2 regions of the Pseudomonas sp. GNP013 genome follow, and region 1 is predicted to be linked to the other one. Evidence: predicted binding sites of a transcription regulator. Region 1 holds the regulator's gene; the other holds the start of a gene.
What was found. The regulator sigma-54, encoded in region 1, starts transcription at its own class of promoters, with help from an activator protein. The targets are predictions, from matches to a motif close to ANTGGCATNNANNTTGCTNT.
Positions count from the first base shown of each region.

Region 2: a site for sigma-54 is predicted at 9,294-9,313, ahead of ACXX81_RS04690 (circularly permuted type 2 ATP-grasp protein). Genes of this name have one in related genera too.

Region 1 is NZ_JBTGUT010000001.1:4,152,680-4,163,843, reverse strand. Features, by position in the region: gene tldD (metalloprotease TldD) at 1-351, shown strand, start outside; gene yjgA (ribosome biogenesis factor YjgA) at 397-918, opposite strand; gene pmbA (metalloprotease PmbA) at 1,027-2,373, shown strand; gene ACXX81_RS18360 (FagA protein) at 2,524-2,919, shown strand; gene ACXX81_RS18355 (class II fumarate hydratase) at 2,912-4,288, shown strand; gene ACXX81_RS18350 (DUF2753 family protein) at 4,315-4,743, shown strand; gene ACXX81_RS18345 (superoxide dismutase) at 4,745-5,356, shown strand; gene ACXX81_RS18340 (ZIP family metal transporter) at 5,390-6,283, shown strand; gene ACXX81_RS18335 (HPr family phosphocarrier protein) at 6,309-6,581, opposite strand; gene rapZ (RNase adapter RapZ) at 6,598-7,455, opposite strand; gene ptsN (PTS IIA-like nitrogen regulatory protein PtsN) at 7,458-7,913, opposite strand; gene hpf (ribosome hibernation-promoting factor, HPF/YfiA family) at 7,923-8,228, opposite strand; gene ACXX81_RS18315 (RNA polymerase factor sigma-54) at 8,305-9,798, opposite strand; gene lptB (LPS export ABC transporter ATP-binding protein) at 9,983-10,708, opposite strand; gene lptA (lipopolysaccharide transport periplasmic protein LptA) at 10,708-11,164, opposite strand, start outside.
Region 2 is NZ_JBTGUT010000001.1:1,003,371-1,014,534, forward strand. Features, by position in the region: gene ACXX81_RS04630 (electron transfer flavoprotein-ubiquinone oxidoreductase) at 1-430, opposite strand, end outside; gene ACXX81_RS04635 (electron transfer flavoprotein subunit beta/FixA family protein) at 951-1,700, shown strand; gene ACXX81_RS04640 (electron transfer flavoprotein subunit alpha/FixB family protein) at 1,703-2,632, shown strand; gene ACXX81_RS04645 (substrate-binding periplasmic protein) at 2,704-3,519, shown strand; gene ACXX81_RS04650 (DUF4398 domain-containing protein) at 3,529-3,891, shown strand; gene ACXX81_RS04655 (OmpA family protein) at 3,888-4,697, shown strand; gene ACXX81_RS04660 (aminotransferase-like domain-containing protein) at 4,971-6,410, shown strand; gene ACXX81_RS04665 (translation initiation factor 2) at 6,515-6,988, shown strand; gene ACXX81_RS04670 (YkgJ family cysteine cluster protein) at 7,148-7,402, shown strand; gene ACXX81_RS04675 (START domain-containing protein) at 7,444-8,049, shown strand; gene ACXX81_RS04680 (hypothetical protein) at 8,153-8,389, shown strand; gene ACXX81_RS04685 (ribonuclease E inhibitor RraB) at 8,604-8,945, shown strand; gene ACXX81_RS04690 (circularly permuted type 2 ATP-grasp protein) at 9,346-10,755, shown strand; gene ACXX81_RS04695 (transglutaminase family protein) at 10,870-11,164, shown strand, end outside.

The DNA of each region.
Region 1 (11,164 bases):
TACATGCTCGGCGGCGAAAGCGACCCGGCGGAAATCATTGCGTCGGTCAAGCGCGGGATCTATTGCGCCAATCTCGGCGGCGGCCAGGTTGATATCACCAGCGGCAAGTTCGTGTTTTCCACCAGCGAGGCGTACCTGATCGAAGACGGCAAGATCACCGCGCCGGTCAAAGGGGCGACCTTGATTGGCAACGGTCCGGAAGCGATGAGCAAGGTGTCGATGGTCGGTAACGACCTGTCGCTGGACAGCGGCGTGGGCACATGCGGCAAGGATGGGCAGTCGGTGCCGGTGGGTGTCGGCCAGCCAACGCTGAAGATTGATGCGATCACCGTGGGTGGCACGGGGTCGTAAGAGATGGAGCTTCGGGTGGCGCAGACCGCCACCCGGGGAAGAGGATCAGCGCAGGCCGCGTTGAGTCTCGTCCAGCTCACGGATGTACTTGAAGATTTTACGGCTGGTGGCTGGCGCCTTGTTATGCGCCTGCTCGTGCTGGGCCTGACGGATCAGGGAGCGCAGTTGCTGGCGGTCCGCGTCCGGGTAGTCCAGCACGAATTTCTCCAGCACGGCGTCATCGCCCGCAATCAGGCGGTCACGCCAACGTTCCAGGTTGTGGAAGCGTTCGTTGTACTGGCGAGTGGAGGCATCGGTTTGATCAAGCAGGGCCAGGATGGCGTCAATGTCCTGATCGCGCATCAATTTGCCGATAAACATGATGTGCCGTTTACGCGCGATATTCGCGCTGTGCTTGGGCGCATCGGCCAGCGCCCGGCGCATTTCGTCGGTCAGTGGCAGTTTGGCAATCAAATCTTTCTTGAGCGTTGTAAGGCGCTCGCCGAGGTCAACCAGCGCATGCAGCTCGCGTTTGACCTGGGTTTTGCTTTTCTCCCCATCGAGGGAGTCGTCGTAAGAATCAACCATGGTGGCAGTCCGCAAAGAAACGCCGCCATGATAACCAGTCGGGGGCCGCTTGTCCGGCCCGGTCGCTCGATGGCCTTAACCGAAAGCAGATTTTGAGTGGAGAAAACCATGAGTGCAGCCCAAAGCGTCGGTCCGCAAGCGTTACCGGCACTGCAGGAACAAGTCGAGCAGATCCTTGCCGAGGCCAGGCGCCAGGGGGCCGGTGCCTGTGAAGTGGCGGTGTCGCTGGAGCAGGGGCTGTCGACTTCGGTGCGTCAGCGGGAAGTGGAAACTGTCGAGTTCAACCGTGACCAGGGGTTTGGCATCACCCTGTACGTCGGTCAGCGCAAAGGCTCGGCGAGCACCTCGGCCAGCGGCCCGGACGCGATACGCGAAACCGTCGCCGCCGCCCTGGCGATTGCCAGGCACACTTCCGAGGACGAAAGCTCGGGCCTGGCCGACAAGGCGCTGATGGCCAGGGACGTGCAGGACTTCGATCTGTTCCACGCCTGGGACATCACGCCTGAGCAGGCGATCGAACAGGCGCTGACGTGTGAGGCCGCGGCGTTCGACGCAGATGCCCGCATCAAGAACGCCGATGGCACCACGTTGAGCACTCACCAGGGTTGCCGTGTGTATGGCAACAGCCATGGATTTATCGGTGGTTATGCGTCGACTCGTCACAGTTTGAGCTGCGTCATGATTGCCGAAGCCAATGGCCAGATGCAGCGTGACTACTGGTACGACGTAAATCGCCAGGGCGAGTTGCTGGCCGACCCGGTCAGCATCGGCCAGCGCGCAGCACAGCGCGCCGCGAGCCGCCTCGGTGCGCGCCCGGTGCCAACCTGTGAAGTGCCGGTGCTGTTTTCCGCAGAGCTGGCCGGGGGCTTGTTCGGCAGTTTCCTGGGGGCGATTTCCGGTGGCAACCTGTACCGCAAATCCTCTTTCCTTGAGGGGGCTATCGGTCAGACGCTGTTTCCGGAGTGGATGACCATCGATGAGCGTCCGCACCTGATGCGCGCGATGGGCAGTTCATCGTTCGACGGTGATGGCCTGGCCACCTATGCCAAGCCGTTCGTCGAGCAGGGTGAGTTGGTGTCCTATGTGCTGGGTACCTACGCCGGTCGCAAGCTCGGCCTGCCCAGCACCGCCAACGCTGGCGGCGTGCATAACCTGTTCGTGAGCCATGGCGATGAAGACCAGGCCGCGCTGTTGCGTCGTATGGGACGTGGCCTGCTGGTAACCGAACTGATGGGGCACGGCCTGAACATGGTCACCGGGGATTACTCGCGCGGCGCCGCGGGTTTCTGGGTGGAGAACGGCGAGATTCAGTTCGCGGTCCAGGAAGTCACCATCGCTGGCAACATGCGCGATATGTTCAAGCAGATCGTAGCGGTCGGGAATGATCTGGAGCTGCGCAGCAACATTCGCACAGGTTCGGTACTGATCGAGCGGATGACGGTGGCGGGCAGCTGACCCCCCTTTCGTCTCAAATAAAAAGCGCGCTATTCCACACGGATAGCGCGTTTTTTTTATGCCTGGATTGTCGACGGATCACGCTGCCGCCATTGCGTTGATTCTGATTATCATTTAATAATAAATATCATTACCGAATGAGAGTGGGTTATGAGTCGCGTCCTGCATGAAGATCCCTACCTCGAAAGTTGGCGCTGGATGAGCCGTCAGATTCGCTGCGGCCTCGATCCCAACGAGCCGCGCCTGATCGAGCATTACCTCAACGAGGGTCGTTACCTCGCGTGCTGTACGGCGACTCACCCGTGGACAATTGCTGAAACCTCATTCCGCTTGCTGATCGACACCGCCAGCGATATTGCCCTGCCGTGGCACTGGCGATCGCTGTGCCTGGATCAGGCCTGGCGCCCGCTGCGCGACCTGGAAAAACTTTCCAGCTGTGCCTGTCGCCTCAAGCGCTGGCAGGCGTTTGCCTGGCAATTGGCGACGTGCCAATTGCAGCCCTCCCTTTCTGTTTCTGACCTGGTGCAAGGATCCTCCGATGAGTAACACCCGTATCGAACGCGACAGCATGGGCGAACTGCACGTACCGGCCGAGGCTCTGTACGGCGCCCAGACCCAGCGCGCCGTGGACAACTTCCCGATCAGCCATCAGCGCATGCCGGCACCCTTCATTCGCGCGCTGATCCTGGCCAAGGCCGCCGCCGCCAAGGCCAATGTCGAGCTCAAACAGATCAGCGAAGGGCAGGGCAAGGCTATCGTCGACGCCGCCCAGGGTTTGCTCGAAGGCGACTTCATGCGCCACTTCCCGGTGGATATCTTCCAGACCGGTTCCGGCACCAGCTCCAACATGAACGCCAACGAAGTGATCGCCACCCTCGCCAGCCGCCTGCTGGGCGAGGGGGTCAACCCCAACGATCACGTCAACTGCGGGCAAAGCAGCAACGACATCATCCCCACCACCATTCACGTCAGCGCAGCAATGGTGTTGCATGAGCAAACGTTACCGGCGCTGCTGCATCTGGTGCAGGTTATCGAGCAGAAAGCCGAGCAGGTGCATCCGTTCATCAAGACCGGCCGCACCCATCTGATGGACGCCATGCCGGTACGCATGAGTCAGGTGCTCAACGGCTGGGCGCAGCAGCTCAAGGCCAACATCGGGCATCTGCAGGACCTGCTGCCCAGTCTGCAGGCCCTGGCCCAGGGCGGCACCGCCGTGGGCACGGGCATCAACGCACATCCCGAATTCGCCGCGCGCTTCAGTCAGCAACTGAGCAGCCTGACCGGCGTGAAATTCACCCCTGGCAAGAACCTGTTCGCGCTGATCGGCTCCCAGGACACCGCCGTTGCGGTGTCGGGCCAACTGAAGGCGACCGCCGTGTCACTGATGAAAATCGCCAATGACCTGCGCTGGATGAACTCGGGCCCATTGGCCGGCCTGGGCGAAATCGAACTGCAGGCTTTGCAGCCGGGTTCGTCGATCATGCCCGGCAAGGTCAACCCGGTAATCCCCGAGGCGACCGCCATGGTCGCCGCGCAGGTGATCGGCAATGACACGGTGATCACCATCGCCGGCCAGTCGGGCAACTTCGAACTCAACGTGATGCTGCCGATCATCGCCCAGAACCTGCTCAGCAGCCTCGAACTGCTGGGCAATTCCAGCCGTCTGCTGGCGGACAAGGCGATTGCCGGCTTCAAGGTCAACGAAGCCCGGCTCAAGGAAGCGTTGTCGCGCAACCCGATCCTGGTGACGGCACTCAACCCGATCATTGGTTACCAGAAGGCGGCTGAAATCGCCAAAAAGGCCTATCAGCAGGGTCGCCCGGTGATCGATGTCGCCCTTGAACACACTGACTTGCCGCGTAGCCAACTGGAGGTCCTGCTGGACCCGGAAAAGCTCACGGCCGGCGGCGTGTAATCACCGACCTGCTTTGGAGGCTCACCATGGAGCACTGGAAACGCACGATCGAACGGGCCAATCGCTGTTTTATGGCCGGTGAACTGGTTGACGCTCGCGAGGCCTACCTGCAAGCCTTGGCCCTGGCGCAAGTGTTGTTCGAACGCTGGGCGGATGCCGACGAAGCGGTGGCGGCCTGCGTCATTTCCCATCACAACCTGGCGGACCTGCACCTGCGCCTGAACCAGCCTGAGGAAAGCGCCGAATACCTCTGCGCGGTCCATCAGCGCCTGTTGCAGACCATGCAGGACCCGCGTCTGCCGCCGCAACTGCGTGAGGCGGCATTGCGCCAAAGCAGCAAAACCTACGTCGAACTGCTGAATTTCATCAGCGATCACGGTGAATACCCACGCACTCATCGCCTGCTGGGCGGTGCCGCGGTGCAACCGACCCCGTCTCAATACGGAGCACATTGATATGAGTTACACCTTGCCTGCCTTGCCCTACGCCTACGATGCCCTGGAACCGCACATCGATGCGCAAACCATGGAAATCCACTACACCAGGCACCATCAGACCTACATCAACAACTTGAACGCTGCGGTTGATGGTACTGAGTTTGCCGACTGGCCGATTGAAAAGCTGGTGTCCAGCGTCCAGCAGTTGCCCGAGAAGTTGCGCGCTGCGGTGATCAATCAGGGCGGGGGCCATGCTAACCACTCGTTGTTCTGGGCCGTCATGTCGCCCAAAGGTGGCGGCAAGCCCGAAGGCGCACTGGGCAAGGCGATTGATCAGCAATTGGGCGGCTTCGAAAGCTTCAAGGAGGCATTCACCAAAGCCGCGCTGACCCGCTTCGGCAGCGGTTGGGCCTGGCTGAGCGTTACTCCGCAAAAGACCCTGGTGGTGGAAAGCAGCGGTAATCAGGACAGCCCGCTGATGAACGGCAATACCCCGATCCTGGGTCTGGACGTTTGGGAGCATGCGTATTACCTGCTGTACCAGAACCGCCGCCCGGAATACATCAACGCCTTCTACAGCGTTATCAACTGGCCCGAAGTGTCTGCACGCTATCAGGCCGCCGTGGCCTGATATTTATCTCCATAACAAGACCTAAGGCCGACTATGGGTACTGGAACACTGGCGATCAGCAGCGTGCGATTGTTTCGCTATGCGTTTGGCTCGCTGCTGCTGCTGGCAGGCACTGCATTGCTGGTGGCCCACGGGCTGGCCTGGCTGGACCTGGAACCGCGCATCCTGCGTGCCCTGCAGGGCGGTGCGCTCTGCGCGCTCGGCACAGCTTTGGGCGCGGTACCCGTACTGGTAATCCGGCGCATGCCGGTGGCGTTGAGCGATACGCTATTGGGCTTCGGGGCGGGGGTGATGCTGGCTGCGACCGCCTTTTCGCTGGTGGTGCCGGGTATTTCCGCCGCCGAAAGCCTGGGGCTTTCGCCTTGGGCCGCCAGTGGCCTGATCAGTTTCGGCATCATGCTGGGCGCATTCGGGCTGTATTTGGTGGATCGCAAGGTTTCCGGCACCAGTCCGGAGATGTTGGTGGGCACACCGGATAAACCGGTCATCCCGCCTCGAATCTGGTTGTTTGTATTTGCCATCATCGCCCACAACATTCCGGAAGGCATGGCGGTGGGGGTGTCCGCCGGCGGCGGCATGCCGGATGCCGACAGCCTGGCGATGGGCATCGCGCTGCAGGATGTGCCGGAAGGACTGGTGATCGCGCTGGTACTGGCGGGAGCAGGTATGTCGCGGGTCAAGGCGTTCCTGATCGGCGCCGCTTCAGGCCTGGTGGAACCGGTGTTCGCCGTGCTCTGTGCCTGGCTGGTCACCCTTGCAGAAGTGCTGTTGCCATTGGGCCTGGCATTGGCTGCGGGCGCGATGCTGCTGGTGGTGACTCACGAAGTGATCCCCGAGTCGCGGCGCAATGGTCACGACAAGCTTGCCAGCCTTGGGTTGTGCCTGGGGTTTTGCTTGATGATGGTGATGGACACTGCCCTGGGTTAGGCCGCGCTGCTACTCAGGTTGGCGGTTATTCACCTTCGTCAAACTTGTTGTTGATCAACTCCACCAAGGCTGCCATCGCTTCCTCCTCCTGCTCACCTTCGGTTTTCAGATGAATCGTGGTGCCCTTGCTCGCAGCCAGCATCATGATTGCCATGATGCTTTTGCCATCGACCATCGACTCCGGTGTACGCCCGGCGCGGATCTGGCAAGGAAACTTCCCGGCAACGCCGACGAATTTGGCCGAAGCCCGGGCGTGGAGGCCCAGCTTGTTGATAATTTGAATTTCCAGAGCGGGCATCGCGGAGGTGTTCCTTTCAGCTTAGGTCGCGGTGGCGGACCTGAACGTTCTTGAGGGTTTGCTGCAGCACCAGGCCAAGACGTTCTGTCAGGTAGACGGAGCGGTGGTGACCGCCGGTGCAGCCGATGGCTATGGTGACATAAGCGCGATTGCTCGCGGCAAAGCGCGGCAGCCATTTGAGCAGGTAGGTGGAGATGTCCTGGAACATATCCTCCACATCCGGTTGCGCGGCCAGGTAATCGATCACCGGCTGATCCAGACCGGATTGTTCGCGCAACTCTGGCTTCCAGTAAGGATTGGGCAGGCAGCGCACGTCGAACACCAGGTCGGCATCCACCGGCATGCCGCGTTTGAAGCCAAATGACTCGACCAGAAAGGCGGTACCGGGCTCAGGCTGATTGAGCAGACGCAGCTTGATGGCGTCGCGCAGCTGGTACAGGTTCAGGTTGGTGGTGTTGATCTTGAGGTCGGCCAGATCAATGATCGGCCCCAGCAGCGTGGTCTCGTCTTCGATGGCCTCGGCCAGCGAGCGGTTCGGGCTGCTCAGCGGGTGGCGCCGGCGGGTTTCGGAGAAACGCTTGAGCAGCGTCTCTTCGTCGGCGTCCAGGTACAGCACATCACAATGAATATGCTTGCCGCGCACTTCTTCGAGCAGTTCAGGGAACCGCGAGAGGTGGCTGGGCAGGTTGCGTGCATCAATCGAAACGGCGACCAGCGGTTGCGCCAATTCGGTATGGATAAGCGCGCGTTCGGCCAGTTCCGGCAGCAGGCCGGCGGGCAAATTATCGATGCAATAAAAACCGCTGTCTTCAAGCACATTGAGTGCGGTGCTTTTACCCGAGCCGGAGCGGCCACTGACAATGATCAGGCGCATGGTTATTGCTCGTCCAGCACAACCTGATACAACGCCTCATTGCTGCTGGCGTTGCGCAGTTTATGACGTACTTCCTTGCGGTCGAGCATGCTGGCGATCTGCCGAAGCAGTTCCAGGTGAGCATCGGTGGCCGCTTCCGGGACCAGCAAAACGAAGAGCAGGTCGACCGGAGCGCCGTCGATGGCATCGAAATCAATGGGTCTTTCCAGGTGCAGCAAGGCGCTGACCGGTGTGTCGCAGCCTTTGAGTCGGCAGTGAGGAATGGCGATGCCGTTGCCAAAACCGGTGGAGCCCAGTTTTTCACGGTCGATCAGGGCCTTGAACACGACCTGCTCATCCAGCTCGGGCACTTCCCGGCTGATCAGGTTGGCAATGTGTTCGAGGGCTTTTTTCTTACTGCCACCCGGCGCGTTCACCAGGGAACGGCCGGGGGTCAGGATGGTTTCAAGTCGGATCATGGGGGGGAGTTAACGACCTGTACCTTGCATCAGGTGCAGATTCTTTTCCTTATGCTTTATGAGTTGGCGGTCGAGCTTGTCGTAGAGCGAGTCAATCGCCGCGTACATGTCTTCGTGTTCCGCATTGGCGACGAGCTTGGCATTCGGTACGTGCAGGGTGGCTTCGATTTTCTGCTTGAGCTTGTCGACCTCCATGATGACCTGCACATTGGTGATCTTGTCGAAATGCCCCGCAAGCTTGTTCAGCTTGCTCTCGGTGTATTCACGCAGGGGCTTGGTGACTTCCAGCTGGTGTCCACTGATGTTGACTTGCATACAGCTTCTCCTTCGTTGCCAGTGCATAAAGCGACAGGCGAAAAGCGCCTGCCACTGGAACGCTGTGGCCCGCCCGTCACATCAACCGCTTACGCTCGCTGGAAGGCGCGATCCCAAGGGATTCGCGATACTTGGCGACGGTTCGACGGGCGACCTGAATGCCTTGTGCCTCCAGTAAACCAGCGATCTTACTGTCACTCAATGGCTTTTTCTGATTTTCCGCGGCAACCAGTTTTTTGATGATTGCGCGAATCGCCGTGGACGAGCATTCGCCGCCTTCGGAGGTGCTGACGTGGCTGGAGAAAAAGTATTTCAGCTCATATATACCCCGCGGGGTATGCATGAATTTCTGTGTGGTGACCCGCGAAATCGTCGATTCGTGCATGCCCACCGCTTCCGCGATATCGTGCAGCACCAGCGGTTTCATCGCTTCGTCGCCGTACTCCAGGAAGCCGCGCTGATGCTCGACGATCTGGGTGGCCACTTTCATCAGGGTTTCGTTGCGGCTTTGCAGGCTCTTGATGAACCAGCGGGCTTCCTGCAACTGATTGCGCATGAAGGTGTTGTCGGCACTGGTGTCGGCGCGGCGCACAAAGCCGGCGTACTGCGGGTTGACCCGCAGGCGCGGCACGGATTCCTGGTTCAACTCCACCAGCCAGCGCTCGTTGTCCTTGCGGACGATCACGTCGGGGACCACGTATTCGGCTTCGCTGGATTCGATCTGCGAGCCCGGCCTCGGGTTGAGGCTCTGCACCAGCTCGATGACCTGGCGCAGTTCATCTTCCTTGAGCTTCATGCGACGCATCAGCTGGCTATAGTCACGGCTGCCCAACAGGTCGATGTAGTCGGTAACCAGGCGCTGGGCTTCAGCGAGCCATGGCGTCCTGGCGGGCAATTGACGCAATTGCAGCAGCAGGCATTCACTGAGGTTGCGCGCACCGATACCGGCGGGCTCGAACTGCTGGATACGGTGCAGGACGGCTTCAATCTCGTCCAGCTCGATATCCAGTTCGGGGTCGAAAGCCTCCAGAATTTCGTCGAGCGTCTCGTCCAGATAGCCCTGGTTGTTGATGCAGTCGATCAGGGTGACGGCGATCAGGCGATCAGTGTCGGACATCGGCGCCAGGTTCAACTGCCACAGCAGGTGGCTTTGCAAGCTCTCGCCGACGGAGGTGCGGGTGGTGAAGTCCCACTCGTCATCATCATTGCTGGGCAAGCTGCTCGCGCTGGTCTGGTAGACGTCTTCCCAGGCGGTGTCCACGGGCAGTTCGTTGGGAATGCGTTCGTTCCAGTCGCCTTCCTCGAGGTTGTCCACCGTGGGGGCAGTTTCCTGATAGGAGGGTTCCTGCACGTCCGGGTTGGGTTTTTGCTCGATGTTGTCGGCCAGTGGGTCTGCATTATCGAAGTCGTCGCCTTCTTCCTGGCGTTCGAGCATCGGATTGGACTCCAGGGCCTCCTGGATTTCCTGTTGCAGGTCCAGGGTCGACAATTGGAGCAGGCGGATGGCCTGTTGCAGCTGCGGTGTCATCGTCAGCTGCTGGCCCATTCTCAGGACTAGCGATGGTTTCATGGCAGGGGCTTAACACCTTATTCGCCGGCGCAATGCGCCATCCACGACAGGGCGCGCGAGCGCCAAACATAAGCAAATTATATGCCTGATATCAGGTGCTTTGCCTAGAGCGCGATGACAATAAAAATACTGAGGTTTTCATTGACTCGCGCGCTCGTCGGCGAACGCCCTGATACCACCGTGTCTACAGGCGGAACTCGTGACCCAGGTACACTTCCTTGACCAGTTCGTTGGCCAGGATAGTCGCCGAATCGCCTTCGGCGATCAGTTGGCCATCGTTGACGATATAGGCGGTCTCGCAGATATCGAGGGTCTCACGGACGTTGTGGTCGGTGATCAGCACACCGATACCCTTGGCCTTGAGATGATGGATGATCTGCTTGATGTCGCCGACCGAAATCGGGTCGACGCCGGCAAACGGTTCGTCCAGCAGGATGAACTTGGGTGCCGTCGCCAGGGCGCGGGCGATTTCCACGCGGCGACGCTCACCACCGGACAGACTCATGCCGAGGTTGTCGCGAATGTGGTTGATGTGGAATTCCTGCAGCAGGCTTTCCAGCTCCTGACGGCGGCCGTCGCGGTCGAGTTCCTTGCGGGTCTCGAGGATCGCCATGATGTTGTCGGCAACCGACAGCTTGCGGAAAATCGACGCTTCCTGTGGCAGATAGCCGATACCGGCGCGTGCACGACCGTGCATGGGCTGGTGGCTGACGTCGAGGTCGTCGATCAGCACACGCCCCTGGTCGGCCTGGACGAGGCCCACGATCATGTAGAAGCAGGTGGTCTTGCCGGCGCCGTTGGGGCCGAGCAAGCCGACGATCTGGCCGCTGTCGATCGACAGGCTGACGTCGCGCACGACCTGACGGCTTTTGTAGGCCTTGGCCAGATGCTGGGCTTTCAGGGTTGCCATTACTCGGCCTTCTTCTTCGGCTGGATAACCATGTCGATTCGCGGACGGGGTGCAGTGACCTTGGAGCCATTGGCGCGACCGGCGTTGGCGATCTGCTTCACGGTGTCATAGGTGATTTTTTCACCTTCCGTGGAGTTGCCATCGGGGCTCAGCACCTTGGCCTGGTCGATCAGCACGATGCGATTCTGCTGGGCGTGATACTGGATGGTCTTGCCGTAGCCCTTCATCGGGCCGGTATCGGCAGGGGCCTGCTTCTGCTCGAAGTAGGCCAGGTTACCCACCGACGTCACCACGTCGATGTCGCCAGCCGGGGTGCGGGTGAGGGTCACCGTGTTGCCGGTGATCTTCATCGAGCCCTGGGTGATGATGACGCCGCCGGTGTAGGTTGCGACGCCTTGCTTGTCATCGAGCTGAGCATCGTCAGCCGAGATGTGGATCGGTTGCTGGCTATCGTTC
Region 2 (11,164 bases), 3.1 Mb from region 1:
CTTCCTGAGCGGCGAAGCCTGGGTAGACCTCCACGCCGAGGTTCTCGGCCTGCTGGGCCAGCCAGCGGCACAGATTGCCCAGGGAGATAATGTAGTTGCCTTCGTTGTGCATGGTCTTGGGCACAAAGAAGTCGGGCACCTTGGTGGAGGCGTCAGGGCTGCGCAGTACATAGATGTCATCGCGCACCACTGGCGTGTTGAGCGGGGCGCCGAGGGCCTTCCAGTCCGGGAACAGTTCGTTCAGGGCGCGAGGTTCAAACACGGCACCGGAGAGGATGTGAGCGCCGACTTCGGAGCCTTTCTCGACCACGCAGACGCTGATTTCCTTGCCGGCGTCAGCGGCCTTCTGCTTCAGGCGGCAGGCGGCGGACAGGCCCGCAGGGCCGGCGCCGACGATGACCACGTCGAATTCCATGTATTCGCGTTCCACAGGCTATCTCCTACTCAAGGCTCAACAGGCTTTTTTCTAATGGGTGGAGGTTCGGTGCGGCCGTGCGGCGATGGCAGGACTCACCTTTCTCTCTAGGTGGCGCATTCTAGGTCGCGCAGTATATCTACACCACTGTGAGCGTCCAATACAAACGTTTGTTTGAATTGCCCGCAGGCTAGGTAAATCAAAGCAACGCGGCTTATAACTGGCTATTTTGCCGTATTGACCAGAATAGGTGTTCCGGTCAAGATACGGTCGGTTTCGCGCTTACCGTAGGCAGACTGCAGGTTTCAGGAGTACGTCCAAAAGCAGGCCAGGGCATGGGCGCTTTTTTAAAGAGCGCTCAGTTTACACGCCGCGATCAAGAATGACCTCTCAGTCACCCCTGACGAACGGTCATCGCTGTCCGTGATCAAGGTCACGTGCCAAGGTTTTTGGAGGTGCCCTTGTGTGCCGATGAGCATCAACCGCCAGGTTCGCCTAGGCGACTTTCTTTTCACCGGAGAGTAACGAGGAATCCATGAAGGTTCTTGTAGCTGTCAAACGCGTTGTCGATTACAACGTGAAAGTTCGCGTCAAGGCGGACAATTCCGGCGTCGACCTTGCTAACGTCAAGATGTCGATGAACCCTTTCTGTGAAATCGCCGTGGAAGAAGCCGTACGCCTGAAAGAGAAAGGCGTGGCGACCGAAATCGTCGTGGTTTCCATCGGCCCGACCACCGCCCAGGAACAACTGCGCACCGCCCTGGCACTGGGCGCCGACCGCGCCATCCTGGTCGAGTCCGCTGAAGAACTGACCTCCCTGGCCGTGGCCAAGCTGCTCAAGGCCGTTGTCGACAAGGAACAGCCACAGTTGGTCATCCTCGGCAAACAAGCCATCGACAGCGACAACAACCAGACCGGGCAGATGCTGGCTGCGCTGACCGGTTACGGCCAGGGCACCTTCGCTTCCAAGGTTGAAGTGAGCGGCGACAGCGTGGCCGTGACCCGCGAGATCGACGGCGGCGCGCAGACCGTTTCCCTGAAACTGCCGGCCATCGTCACCACCGACCTGCGTTTGAACGAGCCGCGCTACGCGTCCCTGCCCAACATCATGAAAGCCAAGAAGAAGCCGCTGGAGTCGCTGACGCCAGAAGCTCTGGGCGTTTCCACCGCCTCCACCAACAAGACCATCAAGGTTGAAGCACCGGCTGCACGCAGCGCGGGCATCAAGGTCAAGTCGGTGGCTGAACTGGTCGAGAAACTGAAAAACGAAGCGAAGGTAATCTAAACATGACTATCTTGGTAATCGCTGAACACGACAACAAGGTGCTGGCCCCGGCCACCCTGAACACCGTGGCCGCCGCCGTTAAAATCGGTGGCGATATTCACCTGCTGGTCGCCGGTGAGGGCGCAGGCCCGGTGGCTGAGGCCGCTGCAAAAATCGCTGGCGTAAGCAAAGTGCTGAACGCCGACAACGCCGCCTACGCGCATCAGTTGCCGGAAAACGTTGCGCCGCTGGTTGCAGAGCTGGGCAAGGGCTACAGCCACATCCTGGCCGCCGCCACTTCCAACGGCAAAAACATCCTGCCACGCGTTGCCGCGCAGTTGGACGTCGACCAGATCTCCGAGATCATCTCGGTCGAAAGCGCCGATACCTTCAAGCGCCCGATCTACGCCGGTAACGCCATTGCCACCGTGCAATCGACCGCCGCGATCAAGGTCATCACCGTGCGCGCCACCGGTTTCGATCCGGTCGCCGCTGAAGGTGGCTCGGCCACTGTTGAAGCCGTCTCCGCCGCCCACGACGCAGGTACTTCCAGCTTTGTTGGCGAAGAGCTGGCCAAGTCGGATCGTCCTGAGCTGACCGCTGCCAAGATCGTCGTTTCCGGCGGGCGCGGCATGCAGAACGGCGACAACTTCAAGCACCTGTACGCCCTGGCCGACAAGCTGGGCGCGGCGGTCGGCGCTTCCCGCGCTGCCGTCGACGCAGGTTTTGTCCCCAACGACATGCAGGTCGGCCAGACCGGCAAGATCGTTGCGCCACAGCTGTACATCGCCGTCGGTATCTCCGGCGCGATCCAGCATCTGGCCGGCATGAAGGACTCCAAAGTGATCGTTGCGATCAACAAGGACGAAGAAGCACCGATCTTCCAGGTGGCTGATTACGGCCTGGTGGCGGATTTGTTCGAAGCCGTACCCGAGTTGGAGAAGCTGGTCTAATCCAGCCGCTTCACTTATAAAGAGCCCGGTCTTGTGACCGGGCTTTTTTTTGACTATCGGAGACCTTCGCCATGGAATTGCGCCCCTGGATCGTACTGCTGGGCCTCACGCTGCTGCCGACCCTGGCGCACGCCGCCGGCAAATGTAATCGCCTGGTCATCACCGGCAGCCCGGACGCGCCACCCCTGCTCTGGCGCGACCCGCAAGACCCCACGCACCTGATCGGCGCCACCGCCGATGTGTTGCAGCAGGTGGCCAAGGACCTCGGTCTGAAAATTGACCTGCTCTACGGCGGCAAACGCGCGGCAGCCCTGGATGAAGTGCGCAGCGGACGCATGGACATTCTCGCCGACGCAACGTTGAACCTCGGCGAGTTGCAAACCCTGGACTACATTCACCCGCCGCTGATGCAGCTCGACTACCTCGTCTGGACCCGTAAGGATTCCGCCCTGGTGTATACCACTGCGGCCGACCTGCACGGCCACTCGGGCGCAGTATCGGAACGGGCGCGCTTGAGCGCGGATTTCGACACTTTCGCCAGTCAGCAGCTCAACCTGCAACGCCTGCCCACGCTGACGCCGGCGTTTCAGAAACTATTGTTGGGGGAGGTGGACTATGTGCTCGCCAGTCGCTATTCCGGCATGGCCATGGCCCAGAGCCTGGGCATGAGCAACGACCTGGTGGCCCGCGAAGTGCCCATCGATCAGCCCGGCCTGTACCTGGCGATTTCCCACAACTCGGCCTGCAATGATCCGTGGCTGCGCGGACAGCTGGCGAAAAAGATGACAGAATTGCCCGCGTCCGGTGTGGCGCAAGCTGCGTTGCAGCGCAATCTGGAACGCTGGAAGGCGCAATTGCAGCAACCTGTCGGCACCTCAACACAGTAGGGATTTTCAGTGATTTTTCGACCTCTTTTAGCGGCCCTCGCCGCTGTCGCTCTGGCGGGATGTGCAACCGATCCCGCGCCGAATGAACAGCTGCGCCTGACCCGGCAAGCGCTTGAGCAAGCCAGCGCGGTCGGCGCCGTCGCCGAGGAGTCGGCCGAATTGAAACTGGCCGAAGACAAATTCGCCCGGGCCGAGGCCGACATGGCCGACCAGTCCTACAAGGACGCGCGCATGCAGGCCGAGCAGGCCGAACTGGATGCCCGCCTGGCCGAAGCCCAGGTGCTGACTCGCAAGAGCCAGGAGCAACTGAACGTGCTCAACACCCGCATCACCCGCTTGCGCAAGCAATTGCAGTTGGGGGAAGCCCAATGAGCCGGCTGATCCGTGGGATGAGCGCCGTGCTGCTGGCCGGCGCCATGTTGGGTGGCTGTGCCACCCATCCGAACAGCGAGCAGGCCCTGCAGCAGGCGGCCGGCGATTTCCAGAAGGTCAAGGAAGACGCCAATGTGCTGCGCTTCGCGCCCAAGGATGTGATCCGCGCCGGGGAGTCGCTGGCCCGTGCCGACCGCCTGTCCAGCTACTGGGGCAGCGGCGCCGATGTGGAGCATTACGCCTACCTGAGCCGTCGCTACAGCGCGATTGCCCGGGAACATACCGAGCAGGGGCTCAACGCAGAGCGCGGCGCGAAGCTGGAACTGGAGCGCCAACGCCTGCAACTGGCCCTGCGCGAAAGCAAGCTGTCGAGCGTGCAACAGCAGGGCAAGTGGCTCGAAGAGCAGATCACCAGCCTCGCCACCCAGACCGACCGCGGCCTCGTGATGACCCTGGGGGACGTGCTGTTCGACACCGGTGACGCGGAGCTAAAAAACTCGGCCAACCGCACAGTGCTGAAAATCGTGCAGTTCCTGCAACTGAACCCCAAGCGCGTGGTGCGTATTGAGGGGTATGCGGACAACACCGGCGGCGAGCAGGAAAACCTCAGGCTGTCCCGCGAGCGTGCACAATCGGTGGCCGATGTGCTGGTGGACCTGGGTATCGATGAAAAACGCATTCAGGTTGAGGGGTATGGCGACCAGTACCCGGTGGAGGCCAACGCCTCCGAGCGGGGCAGGGCGCAGAATCGCCGCGTGGAAATCGTCTTCTCCGACGCGAAGGGCCAATTGGGCGCTGCTCGCTAGGCGCCTGGCGCAGGTCAAAATGTGGGAGGGGGCTTGCTCCCGATAGCGGTGGTTCAGTCAACATCTTTGACGACTGACACGCTGCTATCGGGAGCAAGCCCCCTCCCACATTTGTTTTGAGGTACAGCTGAAAGCTCTATCCTAAACCCTTACAGTTTTTGCTGTCACTGCCGCGCGGCCTCGACTATTGTGGCAACTGTCCCCGTACACTTCTAAACTGTGCCGGTATGTTCCACACAAAAATAAAACGCCCGTGAAATCGAGTGCTGCGTCATGACCAATCTGTTGCTTTACCAACGTATCGCCCAGCAACTGGCTGAGGACATCCGGCGCGGTGTCTATCAACCGGGGGAGCGTGTGCCTTCGGTGCGCAAGATGAGTTCCCAGCTCAACGTGAGTCACGCCACGGTCTTGCAGGCCTATGCCAACCTGGAAGACCAGGGGCTGATCAGGGCGCGGCCACAGTCCGGCTATTACGTGCACCAGACGCCCGCGCTCACCGCGCCGACGCCGGATATCGCACGGGTCGAACGCCCGGGGCTGGTCACCCGCAGCAGCATCATTCAACAGGTATTGGGCGAGTCGCGCCGCGAAGGCGTGTTTCCCCTTGGCGCCGCGGTGCCGAGTGTCGACTACCTGCCGGTGCGAGCACTGCACCAGCAGTTGGCCAAGGTCACGCGCTTCCAGAGCCCACGGGCCTTCAGCTACATGTTCAGCCCCGGTTTCGAGCCGCTGCGCCGCCAGGTGGCGATCCGCATGCGTGATGCAGGCGTGGTGATTGACCCATCCGAAGTGGTGATCACCCATGGCTGCGTCGACGCGTTGCAGATGTCCCTGCGCGTACTGACCCGTCCCGGCGACCTGATCGCCGCCGAGTCGCCGACCTATTACGGCTTGCTGCAACTGGCCGATCTGCTCGGCCTCAAAGTGATCGAAATTCCCAGCGACCCCTCCACCGGTATGAGCCTGGAAGCCCTGCAGCTGGCGGCCAACCAATGGTCGATCAAGGCGCTGGTGCTGACCACACGCTTGAGCAACCCGCTGGGTGGCACCATGCCCGAAGAGCGGCAGAAGCAACTGCTGCGTCTGGCCTCGGATTTCGATATCCAGATTGTCGAGGACGATATCTACGGCGAGTTGATGTTCGAACTGGGCCGCACCAAGGCGCTGAAAGCCTATGACCGCCTGGACCGGGTCATTTACTGCTCGAGCTTCTCCAAGACGCTGTCGCCCGGTGTGCGCATTGGCTGGATGATTGCCGGTAAATATCAGCAGGAGATCCAGCGCCTGCAGATGTTCAGTACCCATTCGGCGTGCAGCGTCACGCAGATGGGCGTCGCCGCATACCTGGAGAACGGTGGCTATGACCGCCACCTGCGCTACATCCGTCAGGAATACCGCAAGAACCTCAGCGCTTTCCAGCTGGCAGTGCAGCAGTACTTCCCTGAAGGCACGCAGATGACCCGGCCTACCGGCGGTTTTATCCTGTGGGTCAGCTTGCCGGGGCGCGTCAATACTCAGGAGTTGCATGTGCGCGCCCTGCAACAGGGCATCAGCATTGCGCCCGGGTTGATCTTCAGCAATACAGAACAGTTCAACCATTGCATTCGGCTCAACTGTGGCACGCCATGGAACCGCGAAGCAGAGCGGGCGCTGATGACCCTGGGAATGCTGGCCAGCCAGTTATGCCAGGAGACCAGCGCCGGTCTCTGAGGCGCAGAACCGGGACAATTCCTGCACGGGTGTGATTGCCGCGCTTGTCATGCTGCGCACAACAAGCGAGCATATGGCCTTCTGCCGTTAATGCTGTTGGCGATATGAATTCGATTTTTCGCGCTGTAGGGATGATTGGCCTGTTAACGCTGTGCAATGTCGGCGTCTTAATGGCGGCCGCGCCCGTATCGGACACCAGGTCTGCGCCAAGTGCCGAACAGGCGGCCTCCACGAAAAAAACGGCAGAGGCCAGGAAAGCCACGGTCGCCAAGAAAAAGCGCGCCTCGGCCAGAAAAAAATCCAGATCAGCTCGTGAGGTCGCCCAGACTAAACTGCCACCGGCACAACTGGACCTGTCGCTGCCGTCCGACATGGTCAGGCATTTACAGCCTATCGGTACCATGCCCAAGCCCAAAAGCGTACCGCTGCTACCGCCGATGTTCGGCGACAAGCCCACCGATAACAGCGCGTTTCAGATCAACGGCCGCTTGCTCAGCAATGAGATGAAGCTGCAACTGCGCAACGAAGAACGCCGTGATGTTGAAGGTGCGGCGCTGGATTTCGAATTCAAGCAATAACTATTGCGCACATGTGAGGCGCTGGATCGACCATTTGTCGCGGACTGGTCAGTCACTTGTCTTTTCCGTGAAAAACCCTCGTTGGACCGTTTTAAAACGGTTGTTCAGGGGCGTACCCTAGCTCCGCCATCCCATTGAGTCGTCGAGGACCTGCCGGTTATGAAATGCCGTGAAGGCTGTGGTGCTTGCTGCATCGCCCCCTCTATCAGTTCGCCATTACCCGGAATGCCCAAGGGCAAGCCGGCGGGCGAACGCTGCCTGCACCTGTCGGTCGAACAGCTATGCCAGCTGTTCGGCAAGCCCGAGCGCCCGGCGGTGTGCAGTGACTTCAAGGCGGATCTGGAGGTGTGCGGCACCGACCAGGCTGATGCAATCCGGCTGATCGGCTGGTGGGAACAGATGACGGCGGCTTGATGGGCTTTACTCTCGGAACTTCAACAATAAGGAATACAACGATGGGTTCGCTGAAACGAATGGCTGTGCTGTGCGGTTTCACGGTGTTGTTCGCGGCCACCGCGCAGGCCGAGGACTGGCAGGTGGCCAAGGACGAAGACGGCATCAAAGTGTCCCTGAGCGAGGTTGCCGGCTCCAAGTACAAGGCCTATCGCGGTGTCACCCTGATCAAGGCGCCCGTGGCGAAAATCCAGGCCCTGCAGGAAGACGTCGCCGCTGCCTGTTCATGGATTCACGAATGCAAATCCCAGAAGCTGGTGGACAAGAAGGGCGGTGAGGCCTGGACCTACACCCAGTTCAACGCACCGTTCCCGGTGACTGACCGTGATTCCTACACCCACATCACCACCACCAAAAACGCCGATGGCGGTATAACGCGCACATTGCAGGGCGTGCCGACCTACAAGCCGGAAGAAAAAGGCTACGTGCGCGTGGCGCAGGTCGAGGGTTTCTGGAAGCTCGTACCCAAGGGCGATAACCAGACCGAGGTCACCTATCAGGTGCACACGGAGCCGGGCGGCAGCGTGCCCTCCTGGTTGGCCAACAAGTTCGTGGTGGACGCGCCGTTCAACACCTTGAAAGCCCTCAAGGAACACGCCGAGAAATAACCGCTGTCGATCAGGTGCCTGTGGCCTTGAGTGGAACGTTTGACGAGCCCTCAAGGTCCAGATGGATGTGAGCCCACACATGGGTTTTATCGAGGAGGCACCGATGCAAATGTGGCAAATTACCTTCGTTGACGATCACGGTGTGCAGGCCGTGGAGCAGTTCGACTGCGACCACAAGCCCAGCCTCGAAGATGCGGCGCACATGATTCGCAACAAACTCGTGCCGGTCGCCGCCGAACTCGACCTCAACGACCTTGAGGGCCGTAAGCCGGAGCCTACGGTCAAGATCCTCAAAGATCAGAACAGTATCCAGATCCTCGACATTTCGCCCGCCGCCTGAACATTCCCTGTTTGCCAGTGCAGCCCCTCTGGTGGAGGTGATAGCTTCGCGCTACTCTGCAAGCGAGATCAGCGAATGATTCGCTAGGTACTGGTCTTGTCAGCTACATGCTTGTTTTCCCTGCGGTGCAGTCATTGCCGTGGTGCTCGCGCCAGCAGCGCGCGGGCTTCGGGAGGCACGGAAAGTCTATCCATCGGTTTTAGGAGGACGTTTCATGAGCACAGCCTATCAAGAAGACATCAGCACCCACGTCCTACGCCGCATGAAAGAAGGCGGTTTTGACTTTTCACGGTTTCACCCCATCGAGTTCTACGCGATTTTCCCGGATGAAGAACGGGCGCGCAGGGCGGCGGGTGAGTTTCGCGGCGAGTCCCTGAATGCCCAGGTCAGCGCGCGCGATGACGGCGCCTGGTATCTGGAGTTGAGCAAGATCATGTCAGCCACCTACGACGGCATAGGAGACTTCGAGCAGGACTTTGAAGCGGTGGTCGAGCCGTTGGGCGGGATCATTGAAGGATGGGGCGTCAAGCAGGAGGTGCGTGGGTTACCCATGTAGCTGTTTGCACAAGCACAGCGTATCGGCTGACCTTTGGGTCGGCCGATTTTGTTTGTGCCGTGGGAAAACGCTGCGCGGGTTTTTCGAAAGCAAAAAAAAGCCACCCAAGTCGGGTGGCCTAAAGGGAAGATCGTTGCGCTGAAACTGTAGGACGCGTCCTGTTCAGCAGATGTTGGCGATTATCCGCAGCTTGCGCCGCGCAGTGAAATCAAGTCTGACTATGCTGTTGATAGTAAAACGCCGCCTTGCGATGAAGCAGGCGGCCATGCGCTGGGTATTCTGTGCACCAGGACGGTGCTGGCAGATCCCGGCGGCCATTCAACTCACTGATGTTCAAGTGTTTATGCCGCTGGCACGGGCCTTGCGATAGTGCTCGTGTCCGGGTGACAAGGAGTTCGGCATGATCCGCACTTATTTCGACGAAATGTACGACGGGGCAGGGCAGGTACGCCCCCATTACCGCGAATTCGCCCGTTGGCTGGCGCTGACCCCGCCCGAACTGCTGGCCCAGCGTCGGCGCGAAGCCGATTTGCTGTTTCACCGTGCGGGTATCACCTTCACCCTCTATGGCGACGAGCAAGGCACTGAACGCCTGATTCCCTTCGACATCATCCCCCGCAGCATTCCGGCCAGTGAATGGCAGATTGTCGAGCGCGGCTGCATCCAGCGGGTCAAGGCGCTGAACTTGTTTCTTGCCGACCTGTATCACGAACAGCGCATTATCAAGGCGGGCATCATTCCCGCCGAACAGGTACTGGCCAACGAGCAATACCAACTGGCCATGCAGGGTCTGAATCTGCACCGTGACCTGTATTCACACGTCTCCGGGGTTGATCTCGTACGCGATGGCGACGGCACTTATTACGTACTGGAAGACAACCTGCGTACACCCAGCGGTGTCAGCTACATGCTCGAAGACCGCAAGATGATGATGCGCCTGTTTCCCGAACTGTTTGCCGCCCAGCGCATTGCACCGATCGATCATTACCCCAACCTGCTGCTCGACACGCTCAAGAGCGCCAGCCCCATCGACAACCCCAGCGTTGTGGTACTGACTCCGGGACGCTTCAACAGCGCCTTCTTCGAACACGCGTTCCTGGCCAGGGAAATGGGCGTTGAGCTGGTGGAAGGCGCCGACCTGTTCGTGCGCGATGACCACGTGTTCATGCGCACCACCGACGGGCCCAAGGCCGTGGATGTGATCTACCGTCGCCTTGATGACGCGTTTCTCGATCCGTTGGCATTCAACCCCGATTCCATGCTCGGTGTGCCCGGTCTGCTCGCGGCCTATCGCTGTGGCAATGTGGTGCTGGCCAACGCGATTGGCACTGGCGTGGCGGATGACAAGTCGGTGTACCCCTTCGTTACCCAGATGATCCGTTTTTACCTGGATGAAGAACCGATCCTGAAGAATGTGCCAACCTTTCAATGCCGCAAGCCTGACGAATTGTCCCACGTGCTGGCCAACCTGCCGCACCTGGTGGTCAAGGAAACCCAGGGCTCCGGCGGCTACGGCATGCTGGTCGGGCCGGCATCCAGCGCCGCCGAAATCGAAGCCTTTCGCGCACGCATCAAAGCCAAGCCCCACGCTTATATCGCCCAGCCGACCCTGTGTTTATCCACGTGCCCGACCTTCGTCGACAACGGCATCGCCCCGCGTCATATCGACCTGCGCCCGTTCGTGCTGTCCGGCAAGGAAACCCGCGTGGTGCCCGGCGGCTTGACGCGTGTGGCGCTGCGCGAGGGCTCGCTGGTGGTCAACTCGTCCCAGGGTGGCGGCACCAAGGACACCTGGGTGGTGGAGGACTGATGCCATGTTGAATCGAGCTGCCTTGCACCACCTGCGGGGAAACCTCCACGCCACCTTCATCCCCTCGGTGCGCCAGTTGGGCGACGCCATTTACGGTTCCTGCACGGAGGCCCCATGAGACTTTCCATCAGTCACGAAACCACCTACCACTACGAAGACCAGGTGCGCGCCAGCATCCAGTACCTGCGCCTTACACCCCACGACAGCGAGCGCCAGCAGGTCATCAGTTGGCAGCTCGACCTGCCGCGCCCGGTGCGCGCCCAGGTGGACCCGTTCGGCAACATTCTGCATGTGCTGACCCTGGATGAACCCCACGATGCAATCGTTATCCGTGCTCGCGGCCAGGTGGATATCGACGAGCTGCGTGAAGCGGAGCACGAGGGCCAGTCGGCATTTCCTTTCCTGCGCT